Regions from separate parts of the Paenibacillus sp. IHB B 3415 genome, predicted to be linked through region 1. Evidence: riboswitches for the same ligand, from Rfam matches in the RefSeq annotation. Region 1 holds a riboswitch; each other region holds the start of a gene.

Region 1 (3,263 bases):
TTGAGCACGTGTCAATCTATGGGCCTTCTGCGCCATCTCTTCGAGGTAAGGCTCCGCAGCCGGTGACAGCAAAGCCATCAGCCCGTCCTCGTCCAGCTGCTCCAGACGAAGCGCCCGCTTCACATCGAGCGCAGTGTACTGCTTCCATCCCCCCTCGTAGGGAAGCTTGTCCAGCCGGGTCAGCCTATCATAAAAGCTCATGTCCTTCCTCCCTCTTCTTAAACAGCATCAGTCAGGCCAGAAATCCGGTCAGCGGCGAAGAAGCTGCGGCTGTCTCTTCCACCGGCCCCAGCCCGGCCAGATAGGCCTTCCGCCCCGCCGACACCGCTTCGCGGAATGCCTCCGCCATCAGCTGCGGGTCCCGGGCGGTGGCAATTGCCGTATTCAGCAGCACAGCGGCTGCGCCCATTTCCATCGCCTCAGCAGCCTCGGAGGGTCTGCCAATACCGGCATCCACGATGATGGGCAGACCCGTTTCTGATATCAGAATCCGGATCAGCTCCTTGGTCTGCAGCCCGCGGTTAGAGCCGATTGGCGCTCCCAGCGGCATGACGGCTGCAGCTCCCGCCTCCTTCAGCCGGAGTGCGGCTGACAGATCAGGGCTCATGTAAGGCAGAACAACGAAACCCTCCGCAGCTAGAATTTCTGTCGCTCTGATCGTCTCGGTATTATCAGGCAGCAGATATTTCTGATCATTGATAACCTCGATCTTCACCCAATTACCCAGTCCCGCCGACTTCGCCAGCCTGGCAATGCGTACGGCTTCCTCTGCGGTGCGTGCACCGGAGGTATTGGGCAGCAGCGTCATGTGGGAAGGAATATGGCTGATAATATTGTCCTTGCTCTCCGGATCTACCCGGCGCAGGGCAACCGTAATGACTTGTGAACCCGAACGGGCAATCACTTCAGGAATAAGGGTGTTGCGGCTGTATTTTCCGGTCCCGATGAACAGTCTGCTCGTTAAAGTAACTCCTCCGATAACCAAAGGATCTTGCATCATATCGCCTCCTGTGATAAGTCACTGCCTTAAGCTAAATTACGTATCTGCATTGTTCCGTCTGCTGCGCGTGCAAGGCCCCCTAGCCTCCGCCGACAAAATGAACCAGCTCAACTCGGTCACCTTCATTCAGCAATGTATCTTCATAAACCTCTCTGCCGGCAAGCTCGCCATTCAGCTCCACAATAACCAGCTTCCCGGCCCACTCAGGCCGGGCCAGAAGATCAGCCAGCGTCCGGCAGCTCTCATCATACCTTCCTCTGTGGCCGTTAACGGTCAAATTCATTCCAGTTCACCTCCTTTGCCCGGTAAGGGGGCTTCATTCAGGACTTCAGCATACGCTGCGGCCTGAACGGATGATCTGTAGGCCTCAGCGGCGCCAGCAGGGTCCGTCGCTCCGCATATCCCGGACATTACGGCTATTCCGGCAGCACCTTTCAATAGAACTGGTCCGGTATTACCCGGTGTGATGCCTCCGATAGCAATCAGCGGTATACTGCTGCAGCGGACGGCCACTTCCAGCTGCTCCAGGCCCCGTTCCCGCTGTCCGGGCTTGCAGGCCGTGGGGAATACATGTCCATACAGACAGAAGTCCGCTCCCTGCCGTCCGGCGCGTGCCGCTTCCTCCGAGGAGTGCACTGACCTGCCCAGCCGCAGGCCCGGGGCAATGCCGCGCGCCCCGGCAGGCGGCAGACTGTGCCAGGCCAATTGGACACCGGCTGCCCCTGCTGCCAGAGCCACATCTATCCGGTCATTAATGACCAGCTTAGAGGGAGGAACCCCCGCTTGCAGCAACCGCTCTGCGGCAGCCAGAAGCTCCCGTGCGGTCAGGGCTTTTTCCCGGAGATGGATATAATCCACCATGTTATGTACAGCAGCAGCCAAACCGGCAAACTGCTCCGGATTCAGCCTCCCATCCGAGATCAAATGGATTTCTTTCAGCACCTTCACCTTCCCTCTATACGGCATTCCGGAAAATACAAAAAGACCGCCCCCTGTATCAGGAAGCAGTCCGGAATATAAGCAGGAATACCGGGTAAGCCGTTACCCCCGCTGCATTATTCATTCTCCACTTCCCTACGCTGGTATAAACCAGATCAGGTTCAAAGGGTCCGAACAGATATGTTCGTCTCAGCCTTGCGGCACCCCTAGTGATCGTTCATATTCTATTGTTCTTGCAGTTTGTATATTAGCATATTATTCCTGTAAGAGCTATTCTTTAATAGATTCAGTTATTAAATCCAGCGGGTTTAAACGGCAAAAAAGCCAGCCTTCCGGCTGACTTTTCACCTGTTGAACCTTGGATGCCTTAAACCTGTATAAACTTATCCGGCTTACAAAGCAGTGCCAATGGTCAGCCGTTAACGATCTCGCCGCCGTTCACATGCATGACCTGACCGCTCACATAGGAGGAGTCGTCAGAAGCCAGATACACATAAGCCGGTGCCAGCTCTTCGGGCTGTCCCGGACGCTTCATCGGCTGGGTGCCGCCGAATTCACTGACCTTCTTCGCGTCAAACGTAGACGGAATCAGCGGCGTCCAGATCGGTCCCGGTGCTACCGCGTTCACGCGGATGCCTTTGTCTGCGAGATTCATCGACAGGGAGCGGGTGAAGCTGAGAATTGCTCCTTTGGTGGACGAATAGTCCAGCAGCTGCGGGCTGCCGCGGTACGCCGTGATAGACGTAGTGTTGATGATCGTGGAGCCTTTTTTGAGATGGGGCATCGCTGCCTTGGTCAGATAGAACATGGAGAATATATTCGTCCGGAACGTCCGCTCCAGCTGCTCGGCGGTAATGTCCTCAATAGTCTCCTGCGGATGCTGCTCTGCCGCATTGTTAATCAGGATGTCCAGCTTGCCGAGTCCCTCAATGGTTTTATTAATCAGATCCTGACAGAAGGCCTCAACCCCGATATCACCGGAGATCAGAATACACTTCCGCCCCTCCTGTTCCACCTGACGTTTGGTTTCTTCCGCATCTTCATGCTCATTCAGATAGGATATCACTACATCTGCGCCTTCTTTGGCAAAATGAACGGCAACCGCACGACCGATTCCGCTGTCCCCTCCGGTAATGAGCGCGGCCTTGCCCAGCAGCTTGCCTGCTGCCTTGTAAGCCGAGGTTTCAAACTCCGGAAGCGGGTTCATCTCGCTTTCAATTCCGGGCTGCTGGTCCTGTACCTGCGGAGGCAGGGTTTTGACGGGTTGTTTGCTGGTGTCTGGCATAATCCATTCTCCTTTCGCTGTACCATTATACTGTTTTAC
Region 2 (3,263 bases), on a different contig from region 1:
TGTCGAGAGCCGTCTGTACCGCTGCCGGACAATGCTGAAGCAGGCTATACATCAGACTGGCGAAGATGGAAAGGGGGAACTCGGATCATGGTAAAGGATAGGAACAGCGGTGAGAAAAGCATATTTGATCAGCTCGATCATCTGGAATTCAGCGAGGCTGAACTTGCACTGAACGGATTGCTGGGGGAGCCTGAGTCCAGCCCGGTACCCGGGTCTAAAGAAGAGATTGCCTCACTTGAGCGGATCAAGAGCCGTACCCTCGCCCTTATTCAGACTGAACCGGCGCCTGAACTGCCTGCTGCTGTCCGCAAGCCGCGGCGGCGTACGGCTATTGGAGCGGCGGCGGCCGCGATCCTTATGGCCGCAGGCCTGCTGTCGTTCTCCCCTGACGTCCAGGCAGGTCTAAAGCAAGCCCTTAGCTTCCTGCCCGGCTTCGGCACTGTTCTGGAAAGCAGCCCGGACAGTCAGCTTTATGTTCTGGAGAAGCCTTACACTGCTGCCATAGGCAAGGGAAAGCTGATAGTTCATGCCATACTTTTGCAGGAGAACAGCGGGACCATTACGCTGCGGGGACAACTGACTCCCGTCATTACTGAATTTCAGGCAGACATCGGAGGGGACCGTTATACCTTTACTTCCAATATGCGGTCTTCTGCATCCGGAGACTGGTATGCAAGCTACAGCGCTGCACTTCCCGGAAATTTGGAGCTTGAAACCGCTGAACCGGTTACTCTGTATATCAATGGAGCAGCAGTCGGGCCACTGGTGCTTCAAGCACCGGTGACCGCCGATGATCTGCAGCATTTAGGCGCAAGTGATGTGCACCAGGATGTGCGGATTACGGCTTTTCCGGTACGTCTGGATGACGGGCTTGTCCGCGTCGAATTAGTTCCGGCCCTTCCAGATTCGTTCTCCGCCGTCCATTCTTATTCACTGGAGCCGCTGGTATCCTGGAATGACCTGTATGTCGAGAATGAAGAGGGTGTCAAAGCGAAGGTTGAACCTCCTTCAACTATGGTCTACCCGTCGGAGTTCTCGTTCCGGGAATTGGCATCAGCTGAAGAACAGTCTTACAGGGTCGTCATCCCTTACATCGAAATAGCGGAACGGAAGGCACTCTCCCGGGAGGTCGTTCTGCCGCTGCCCGCCAGCGGGGAGAGTGCGCCTCTCCACATTACCGCTGAGATCGCCGGTTACCCGGTAGAATTCACCCGCATTGAGCGCAGCAGCGGGACGGCTGTCAGTGTTGATGTGGATATGAATTTTGATCCCGAAGCGGCAAAGTCACTGACGCATTTCTTCATCCGCTATCCGGGTTCTGGGGACAAATATTCATACGGCTGGCAGGATACCGAGACATTCCCAAGAATCTTGAAGACTCTTCTTCTGGATGCAGAGCCCGGCGCGGATACGCTGCGTTTTAGAATGTCGGAGCCTCTATTCCTGCTCAAAGGCCCCTGGATTCTGCCGCTAAAGCTCGAAGATTAGGACGGGGAGACTGGACAACCGCAAGAGCGGCGTCTATAATACACCGTAAGAACATAGCAATACCCGTGAACTTCATAGAACCAGGGGTGCTGGAATTGGCCGGCTGAGATTGTATCCCACAAGATACTGACCCTTATACCTGATCTGGATAATGCCAGCGTAGGAATCTTCATTTAACTTGAACCCCTTCATGGGCCTGAAGTTGAACTCACCTTGCGCAAATAACTGGCGTCCCGGTCTCCGGGGCGCTTTTTGGTATGGGTTACTCTGAATTTTGGAAGACTAGGGATTGCTGGAAGGAGAGAGAAGAGAAATGGGAGTCAAAAAAGTATTACCGCTGCTGCTTAGCTCTATGCTTGTGCTCGTGATGGCCGGATGCGGCAACGGGAACGTCAACCCGGGCAGCAATGCCGGAGGCAGCACACCTGCCGCCGGGAACAGCACCGCTGCACCTGAAGCAACCGCAGCCGCCAGTACCACCGACGCGCCTAAAGAGCTGACCCCGGTTAAGATTGCGCTGGACTGGACGCCGAACACGAATCACACCGGCCTGTATACCGCCAAGGAGCTGGGATATTACGCTGAGGAAGGTCTTGACGTGGAGATCGTGCAGCCGGGTGCTGCCGGATCTGACACCATGGTTACTTCCGGTGAAGCCCAGTTTGGCATCAGTGCACAGGAGGCGCTCACCCTGGCCCGCCTGCAGGATGTGCCGCTCGTATCCATCGCCGCAATCATTCAGCATAATACCTCCGGCTTTGCCGCTCCGAAGGACCGCAACATTAAGACGCCAAAAGACTTCGAAGGCAAAACCTACGGAGGCTGGGGCTCTCCAGCGGAAGAAGCAGCTATGAAAGCCATCATGGACCCCGATGGCGGAGACGTCTCCAAAGTGAAATTGGTGAATATCGGCGAAGCTGACTTCTTCACTGCGGTGAAACGCGATATCGACTTTGCCTGGATCTTCTACGCCTGGACCGGGATCGAAGCCGAGCTGCGCGGCGAGCCGCTGGATATGCTGTACCTGAAGGATTATGCGCCGCAGCTGGATTACTACACACCGGTGCTGACCACCAGTGAGAAGGAAATCGCCGAGCATCCGGAAGTGGTGAAGGCTTTCCTCAAAGCTACGTCGAAAGGATACCAATACGCGATCGACCATCCGGAAGAAGCGGCCACGGTCCTGTCCGATGCAGTGCCTGATCTTGATCCCGAGCTGGTGCTGGCCAGCCAGAAATGGCTCAGCCCGAAATACAAGGACGATGCCGCCCGCTGGGGTGAGCAGAAGCTTGAAATCTGGCAGAATTACGCAGAGTGGATGTACGGCCTGAAGCTGCTGGATAAACCGCTGGATGCCGCAAGTACATTTACGAATGAATTTTTGCCGGAAGGCCAGTAAACACCGAGTGGAATAATACTGACACTAACTCACATGAGAGGAATGAATAATAAATGGCTAATACACTGCTTAGCATTCAGGTAATTCCCAAGACTCCAAACAATGAGGATTCGATCCCTTACGTGGACACTGCGATTGAGGTAATTCAGAAGTCGGGGGTTAAACATCAGGTGAATCCGCTTGATACTACCATGGAAGGCGAGCTCACGGAGCTGCTGGAAGTTGTACGCCAGATGCATGAGGCACTGATTGCCTCCGGCAGCCCGAGCGTGATCTCCCAGATCAAGATCGCCCATAATCCCAGCGGCATTAGCATGGACAAGCTGACGGAGAAATACCGGCCGTGAGAAGCACCTGGAGACAAATCTGGCCGCCC
Region 3 (3,263 bases), on a different contig from region 1:
GTTATTCCGCAATGACGGCGGCTGGTGTGCGGCACTGGAGTATCTGACTGCCAGGCTGCACGGTAGTCCGGTCACTTTCCGCGAGGCGGCACAGCGTTACGGCGTCTCGGTCTCCATGGTAAGCCGTTATGCACGGCGGATCGACAGTGAATGCGATACCCAGGGCATGCTGCCGGGAACGGACGGCTTGTCGCCGTCCACCAACAATATTTGAACCCTTTTTTCAAATATAAGGATCTATATGTTTCTCACGATAACTTATCCTTATATTTCTCGCTGAAACGGTACCGTCCTAATAAAAGGACGATAAAGCCGTTTCCACTTGTAAATACAAACCTACTTGTAAGGAGGCAATGTAATGTACAAAACGATTGTAATCGGAACAGGCCCGGCCGGGCTGACTGCCGCGATTTATCTGGCGCGTGCGAACCTGAGCCCGCTCGTAATTGAAGGCTTGCAGCCGGGAGGACAGCTGACAACGACGACAGAAGTGGAGAACTTTCCAGGCTTCCCTGAAGGGATTCTGGGTCCTGATCTGATGGACAACATGCGTAAGCAGGCCGAACGCTTCGGCGCTGAATTCAAGAATGGCTGGGTGGAGTCGGTTGACTTCTCACAGCGTCCGTTCAAGGTGACTGTAGACGGAATGGGTGTACTGGAAGCGGAGTCGGTCATTATTTCGACCGGCGCCTCCGCCAGATACCTGGGTATCCCGGGTGAGCAGGAGAATGTAGGACGCGGGGTCAGCACCTGTGCGACCTGTGACGGATTCTTTTTCCGTAACAAAAAGATTGTCGTGGTCGGCGGCGGCGATTCCGCGATGGAGGAAGCCAGCTTCCTGACCCGCTTTGCTTCCAGCGTAACGCTGGTTCACCGCCGTCCGGAGCTGCGTGCTTCGAAGATCATGCAGGACCGCGCACGCGACAACAGCAAGGTGTCATGGGCACTGAACCGCACGCCGCTTGAGGTAACCGTCGGCGATACCGGAGTTAAGGGCATCACCGTCCTTAACAATGAGACGGGACTTACCGAGCTGGTGGAAGCGGATGGTGTATTTGTCGCTATCGGACATACACCGAATACCGCTTTCTTAGGCGGGCAGATTAACACCGATGCGAATGGCTATATAGTGGTTAACCCGGGCACCACAGAGACGAATATTCCCGGCGTATTCGCTTGCGGCGACGTGCAGGATACGCGTTACCGCCAAGCTATATCGGCAGCCGGAACCGGCTGTATGGCCGCCATGGATGCCGAGAAGTTCCTGGAAGGCACGATGGTGCATGACTGGAGCGAATCGCTCGATAAATAACCGGAGAAGGTTCTTGTTATTTACGGGTTTACAAAAAAAACCTATACCAGTAGAATGTATTTAATTAGATAAGATACCCACTAGGGGAGCCTGAATAGGCTGAGACGGGAAAAGTGAATTTCCGGACCCTTGAACCTGATCTGGATCATACCAGCGTAGGAAAGTGGAGTCGGACCTTTTTTTGAATACAGTCTTATTGGGCTGTTCCTTTGATAAAGCCGCTCCAGGTGGAGCGGCTTTTTGACTTGCAAGAATTCATATGCCTTGTGCTATACATGATTCTTCGGCTTAGTCTGCTGCGTGAAATCTTATCTGATTGGCTCATAGAGCGAAGAGGAGGAGATTAGAATGCCAGAAATGATGAAGAACGAAGAGGTGGACCTTTCCCGATTTCCTGCAAGCCGCAAAGTGTATGTAGAGGGCTCGCGCCCGGATATTCAGGTTCCGATGCGGGAGATCAGCCTCAGCAGAACTGAGGGCGTTGCCGGGGAAGAGGAGAACGAACCGCTGCGTGTCTATGACACCAGCGGAATTTACACCGATGCTGCGCAAGAGGCTGACATTCGGAGGGGGCTGCCGCCGCACCGTTTATGCTGGATTGCGGAGCGTGGCGATTCGGAGGAATACACCGGAAGAGCTGTGCAGCCGGAGGATAATGGAATCCGCAGGGGCGGGCCGCCCGCAGAGGCTTATCCAGGGCTGCAGCGGAGTCCCCTGCGGGCACATGCGGGCCGCAATGTTACCCAGCTGCATTATGCGCGGCAAGGGATCATTACATCGGAAATGGAGTATATCGCGATCCGCGAGAATACCCGGCCGGAATTCGTAAGGGATGAGGTAGCCGCCGGACGGGCCATTATTCCGGCCAACATCAATCATCCCGAGAGCGAGCCGATGATTATTGGCCGTAACTTCCTGGTTAAGATCAATGCGAACATCGGAAATTCTGCGGTGTCTTCTTCTATTGAAGAGGAAGTGGAGAAGATGCGGTGGGCGACCCGCTGGGGGGCCGACACCATCATGGACCTCTCCACCGGCTCCAAGATTCATACCACCCGTGAATGGATTACACGCAATTCTCCTGTGCCTGTCGGCACGGTGCCCTTATACCAGGCGCTCGAAAAGGTGAACGGCATAGCCGAGGATTTAACCTGGGAGCTCTATCGCGACACGCTGATTGAGCAGGCGGAGCAGGGGGTCGATTACTTCACCATTCATGCCGGGGTGCTACAGCGCTATATTCCGCTGACTGCCGGAAGAATGACGGGAATCGTATCACGGGGCGGCTCGATTATGGCCGCTTGGTGCCTTGCCCATCAGCAGGAGAACTTTCTGTACACACACTTCGAAGCTATATGTGAGATTATGAAGACGTATGATGTGGCCTTCTCTCTGGGGGACGGACTTCGTCCGGGTTCTATTGCAGATGCCAATGACGAAGCTCAATTCGCTGAGCTGGAGACGCTGGGAGAGCTGACAGCGCTGGCCTGGAAGCACGATGTTCAGGTAATGGTTGAGGGTCCGGGGCATGTGCCGATGCACAAGATTAAGGAGAATATGGACAAGCAGCTCGAGATTTGCCGGGAAGCCCCTTTTTACACCCTGGGTCCGCTCACTACCGATATTGCACCCGGTTATGATCATATCACTTCAGCCATCGGGGCGGCGATGATCGGCTGGATCGGGACGGCTATGCTGTGTTACGTTACACCCAAGGAGCATTTAGGTCTGCCTAACAAGAATGACGTGCGCGAGGGAGTCATTACCTACAAGATCGCTGCACATGCCGCAGACCTCGCCAAGGGGCATCCGGGTGCACAGGACAGGGATAATGCGCTGTCCAAGGCGCGGTTCGAGTTTCGCTGGCGAGACCAGTTCCATCTCTCTCTGGACCCGGAAAGGGCGCTGGAGTATCATGATGAGACGCTTCCTGCGGAGGGGGCGAAGCAAG
Region 4 (3,263 bases), on a different contig from region 1:
ATACAGCGGAATGGAGGAGTAACCGGCTTGCTTGCCTGAGAGCTCCCCGGGGCGGGTTATTCCGCTGTCTGCGGAAACCATGAGATGGTTCAGGGGATGCCGTACCAGAGCGGCGACGGATTTGACCGGAATCTGCTCTCCCCGGGCCATCAGCACCTGCGGCTGGTAGCTGAGTGCCAGATCGACTTGTCCGGCAGCTACCAGCTTCAGCGCGTCGTTGCTGTCGGCAGGCATCTGTATCTCAACATCAAGCCCCTCTTCGGCAAAATACCCCTCACTCTGTGCCGCGTACAAAAAGGAATGAACGGCGTTCGGATACCAGTCGAGCATGATCGTCAGCTTATGGGCTGTACCGTCTGCGGTTGCCGTCGGAGCGGATGATGCCGATGATGAGCCGGAGCCAGCCGGTCCGTTATTGCCGGCGCAGCCCGGCAGCACCAAAAGAACAGACAGGAGCAATACATAAGGCAGCAACTTATAAGGTTGAGTACTACGGGTGTAGTGATAACGGTTATAGCGGATTGGAGTCATGAATAACGTCCTCTTTTCTTCAGAAATAACTTCTCGAGCGTAGCAATACACAGAAACAAAGTGATCCCAAGGGCGGACAGCAGCACAACAGCGGCAAACATCTCGGCACTCTGCAGATTGCCGGCCATTCTCCGGCTGAAATAACCGAGCCCCCGGCTGCCTCCAAGCCATTCGCCGATGGTAGCGCCAATGACGCAGTACACCACCGACAGCTTCAGTCCGGAGAAAAAGGACGGCAGGGCCAGCGGAACAGCAGCCTTGCGGAGAATCTGCCAGCGGTTCGCGCCAAGCGTCAACAATAGCTCACGGTACTGCTCCGTATTCTTGCCCAGCCCGTCGTAGGTGCCGACAACCACCGGGAAGAAGGCGGTCAGGAACACTACGGCAACCTTACTCCACAAGGTGTAGCCGAACCACATGATAAACAGGGGAGAGAGGGCAACCAGCGGAATCGTCTGGCTGATAATCAGCAGCGGATACAGCGCTTTGGCCAGTGGCCTGAACAGATGCATGCCCGTTCCCAGCAGACTGCCGCAGAAGACGGACAGAGCGAAGCCTGTTAGTACCTCAAGCAGCGTTGCGGGCAGGTGCACACCGAAGAGCAAATGCCGCTCCTCCATCAGAGCGTTCCAGATGGCCGTGGGAGCCGGCAGGATGAACGGAGGAATCAACCCCAGCCGGGACACCGTTTCCCAGACCGCAAGAATCAGCAGCACAAGCAGAATAGCCGGGCTGTACTCCCGCAACAATCTTCTATAGAAGACGGTTGTCATACAGCTTCAGCTCCAAATCCTGCCGCAGGGCAACAAACTGCGGTTCGTAATTCAGACTATGATGTCTGGGGCGGGGCAGACCGGTGATGAACTCCTGCATACCGCCCCCGGCACCGCCGGTCATCAGATAGATACGGTCACTAAGCAGAAGCGCTTCTTCAAGGTCATGGGTAATGAACAGCACAGTCTTGTCCAGTCCCGACCATAATTCCAGCAGCCAGCGGTGAAGCTCCCGTTTGGTTATGGCGTCCAGTGCCCCGAACGGCTCGTCCAGCAGGAGCAGCTCATTCCCGGCGGCAATGGTGCGGAGTACCGCAACCCGCTGGCGCATGCCGCCCGACAGCTCATGCGGATATGCAGCCCCGGTCTCACCAAGGCCGAACTGCTGCAGCATGCTGCGGATCTGAATAACGGCTTCCTCTTTGGAGCCGCTCCGCTTCAGTTCCCAGGGCAACAGGCAATTGTCCAGTACGGTTCTCCAGGGCAGCAGGAGATCCCGCTGCGGCATATAGCCGACCTGGCCGAGCCGCTCCGAGGCGTTATTAGGCGGTTGCCCGTGCAGGGCAACCTCGCCGCTGCCGGGTTCCAGCAGGCCGGCGATAATTTTGAACAGCGTGCTTTTGCCGCAGCCGCTGGCACCCACGACGGAGATGAACTCCCCGCGGCGGACCTTCATGGAGATTCCGGAGAAGACCGGAGCCCTTGAAGCTGCGCCGAAAGAATAGGACAGGTTAGCGATGTTGATCATAGGATGGGGAAGCAAGCCTCCTTAGGGAAAAGTGATTACGCTACGAAAACAAGAAAGACCCATCCATTTCCGGAGGAAATGAATGGGCCTGAAGGTACAGTCAGTTTGCAAAGACGCGGAACCGCTGATACATTCTGCTCCACTTCCCTCCGCTGGTATGATCCAGATCAGGTTCCAAGGGTCCGGAGCTTAAGCTCCGTCTCAGTCGGCCGACTCCCCTAGTGAAATAACAGGTGCTATTGAATTCGTAATTGGTACTTAATATACCATAATTCCCCCGCTTGTAAAGAGCCTGTGTTCAGCGCTTGGAGAGGCCGGTTATGAACAATGCAACAATTCCCCGCGAGATTTCCTCTTTGGAGGAGCCGTTCCGTTTCTGTTCATACAGGTAAAGATCAGGACTAAGTACAGAGATCAGCGCTGTGGCAGCGAAGCGGGGATCGATCCCGATAATCTCTCCATTCGCGGATGCGCGGTGCAGAAGTTCACTCATAATCCTCCCGAGCCGCAGGAAAAAAGGATGTTCGAACTGGGTAAGCTGCTTCTTGCCGGTGAATTCGGATTTGATCATATTCAAGAGCTCCGCATATTGCTCAATGAAACCAACGACCTGCTCAATGCTGCTCTGCAGATGCGCGAGGGCAGCCGTTTCACCGGCGCTGGCAGCAAGCTGCTGTTCCATCCCCGACAGAAACTGCTCGGTGCTGTCCAGCAGCAGAGCCGAACAGATTTCGCCCTTATCGGTGAAGCGGCGGTAGAGCGATCCCTGTCCTATGCCGGCCCGTTTGGCGATGCCGTACATACTCACAGCTTCGAGTCCGCTCTCGGTGAACAACTGGCGGGCGGCTTCGAGAATCCGCTGCATATAAGGATCGGCGGGTTCTTTTGCAGCGTTGTCTGCGTTCACTGTGTTATCTGTGTTGTCTGTGTTGTCTGTGTTCTCGGGAACTGCTGATGTTACAGGTTCAACTTCTGTTTCTGTTTTTTTCATGATGTCCCCTTTCATATAAAGTGAATCCTGCCCATAATACAACAATTCCCTCATTCGATCGGCCTAAATCCCAAATTGTTGTATAAAATGCATTATTTCAGCTTGTTCAAGCAAACGAATCAATTGTGACGAATTGACGTATCTTCTAGCCTCGCAGTGATTCACTGGTAACTTGTGTGTTGTTTGCAGAAAATCATATAAAACATTTGACACATCGGAC

What was found. A riboswitch is a leader RNA that binds a small molecule or an ion and turns the genes downstream of it on or off. The one in region 1 is predicted to bind thiamine pyrophosphate.
Region 2: it holds a riboswitch for thiamine pyrophosphate, as region 1 does, so the genes downstream of both, QW71_RS14930 (ABC transporter substrate-binding protein) here and QW71_RS37420 (thiamine phosphate synthase) in region 1, are expected to answer to the same signal.
Region 3: it holds a riboswitch for thiamine pyrophosphate, as region 1 does, so the genes downstream of both, thiC (phosphomethylpyrimidine synthase ThiC) here and QW71_RS37420 (thiamine phosphate synthase) in region 1, are expected to answer to the same signal.
Region 4: it holds a riboswitch for thiamine pyrophosphate, as region 1 does, so the genes downstream of both, QW71_RS21800 (ABC transporter ATP-binding protein) here and QW71_RS37420 (thiamine phosphate synthase) in region 1, are expected to answer to the same signal.

Annotation. Positions count from the first base shown of each region.
Region 1 is NZ_JUEI01000081.1:17,526-20,788, reverse strand. Features, by position in the region: gene thiH (2-iminoacetate synthase ThiH) at 1-201, opposite strand, end outside; gene QW71_RS29230 (thiazole synthase) at 233-997, opposite strand; gene thiS (sulfur carrier protein ThiS) at 1,080-1,283, opposite strand; gene QW71_RS37420 (thiamine phosphate synthase) at 1,280-1,942, opposite strand; TPP riboswitch at 2,055-2,157, opposite strand; gene QW71_RS29215 (SDR family oxidoreductase) at 2,352-3,224, opposite strand.
Region 2 is NZ_JUEI01000027.1:95,454-98,716, reverse strand. Features, by position in the region: gene QW71_RS14940 (sigma-70 family RNA polymerase sigma factor) at 1-94, shown strand, start outside; gene QW71_RS14935 (hypothetical protein) at 88-1,488, shown strand; TPP riboswitch at 1,561-1,671, shown strand; gene QW71_RS14930 (ABC transporter substrate-binding protein) at 1,802-2,887, shown strand; gene QW71_RS14925 (MTH1187 family thiamine-binding protein) at 2,941-3,234, shown strand; gene QW71_RS14920 (ABC transporter permease) at 3,231-3,263, shown strand, end outside.
Region 3 is NZ_JUEI01000044.1:22,317-25,579, forward strand. Features, by position in the region: gene QW71_RS19665 (lipopolysaccharide assembly protein LapB) at 1-214, shown strand, start outside; gene trxB (thioredoxin-disulfide reductase) at 359-1,312, shown strand; TPP riboswitch at 1,385-1,491, shown strand; gene thiC (phosphomethylpyrimidine synthase ThiC) at 1,661-3,263, shown strand, end outside.
Region 4 is NZ_JUEI01000051.1:74,873-78,135, reverse strand. Features, by position in the region: gene QW71_RS21810 (ABC transporter substrate-binding protein) at 1-531, opposite strand, end outside; gene QW71_RS21805 (ABC transporter permease) at 528-1,304, opposite strand; gene QW71_RS21800 (ABC transporter ATP-binding protein) at 1,285-2,067, opposite strand; TPP riboswitch at 2,180-2,282, opposite strand; gene QW71_RS21795 (TetR/AcrR family transcriptional regulator) at 2,351-3,043, opposite strand.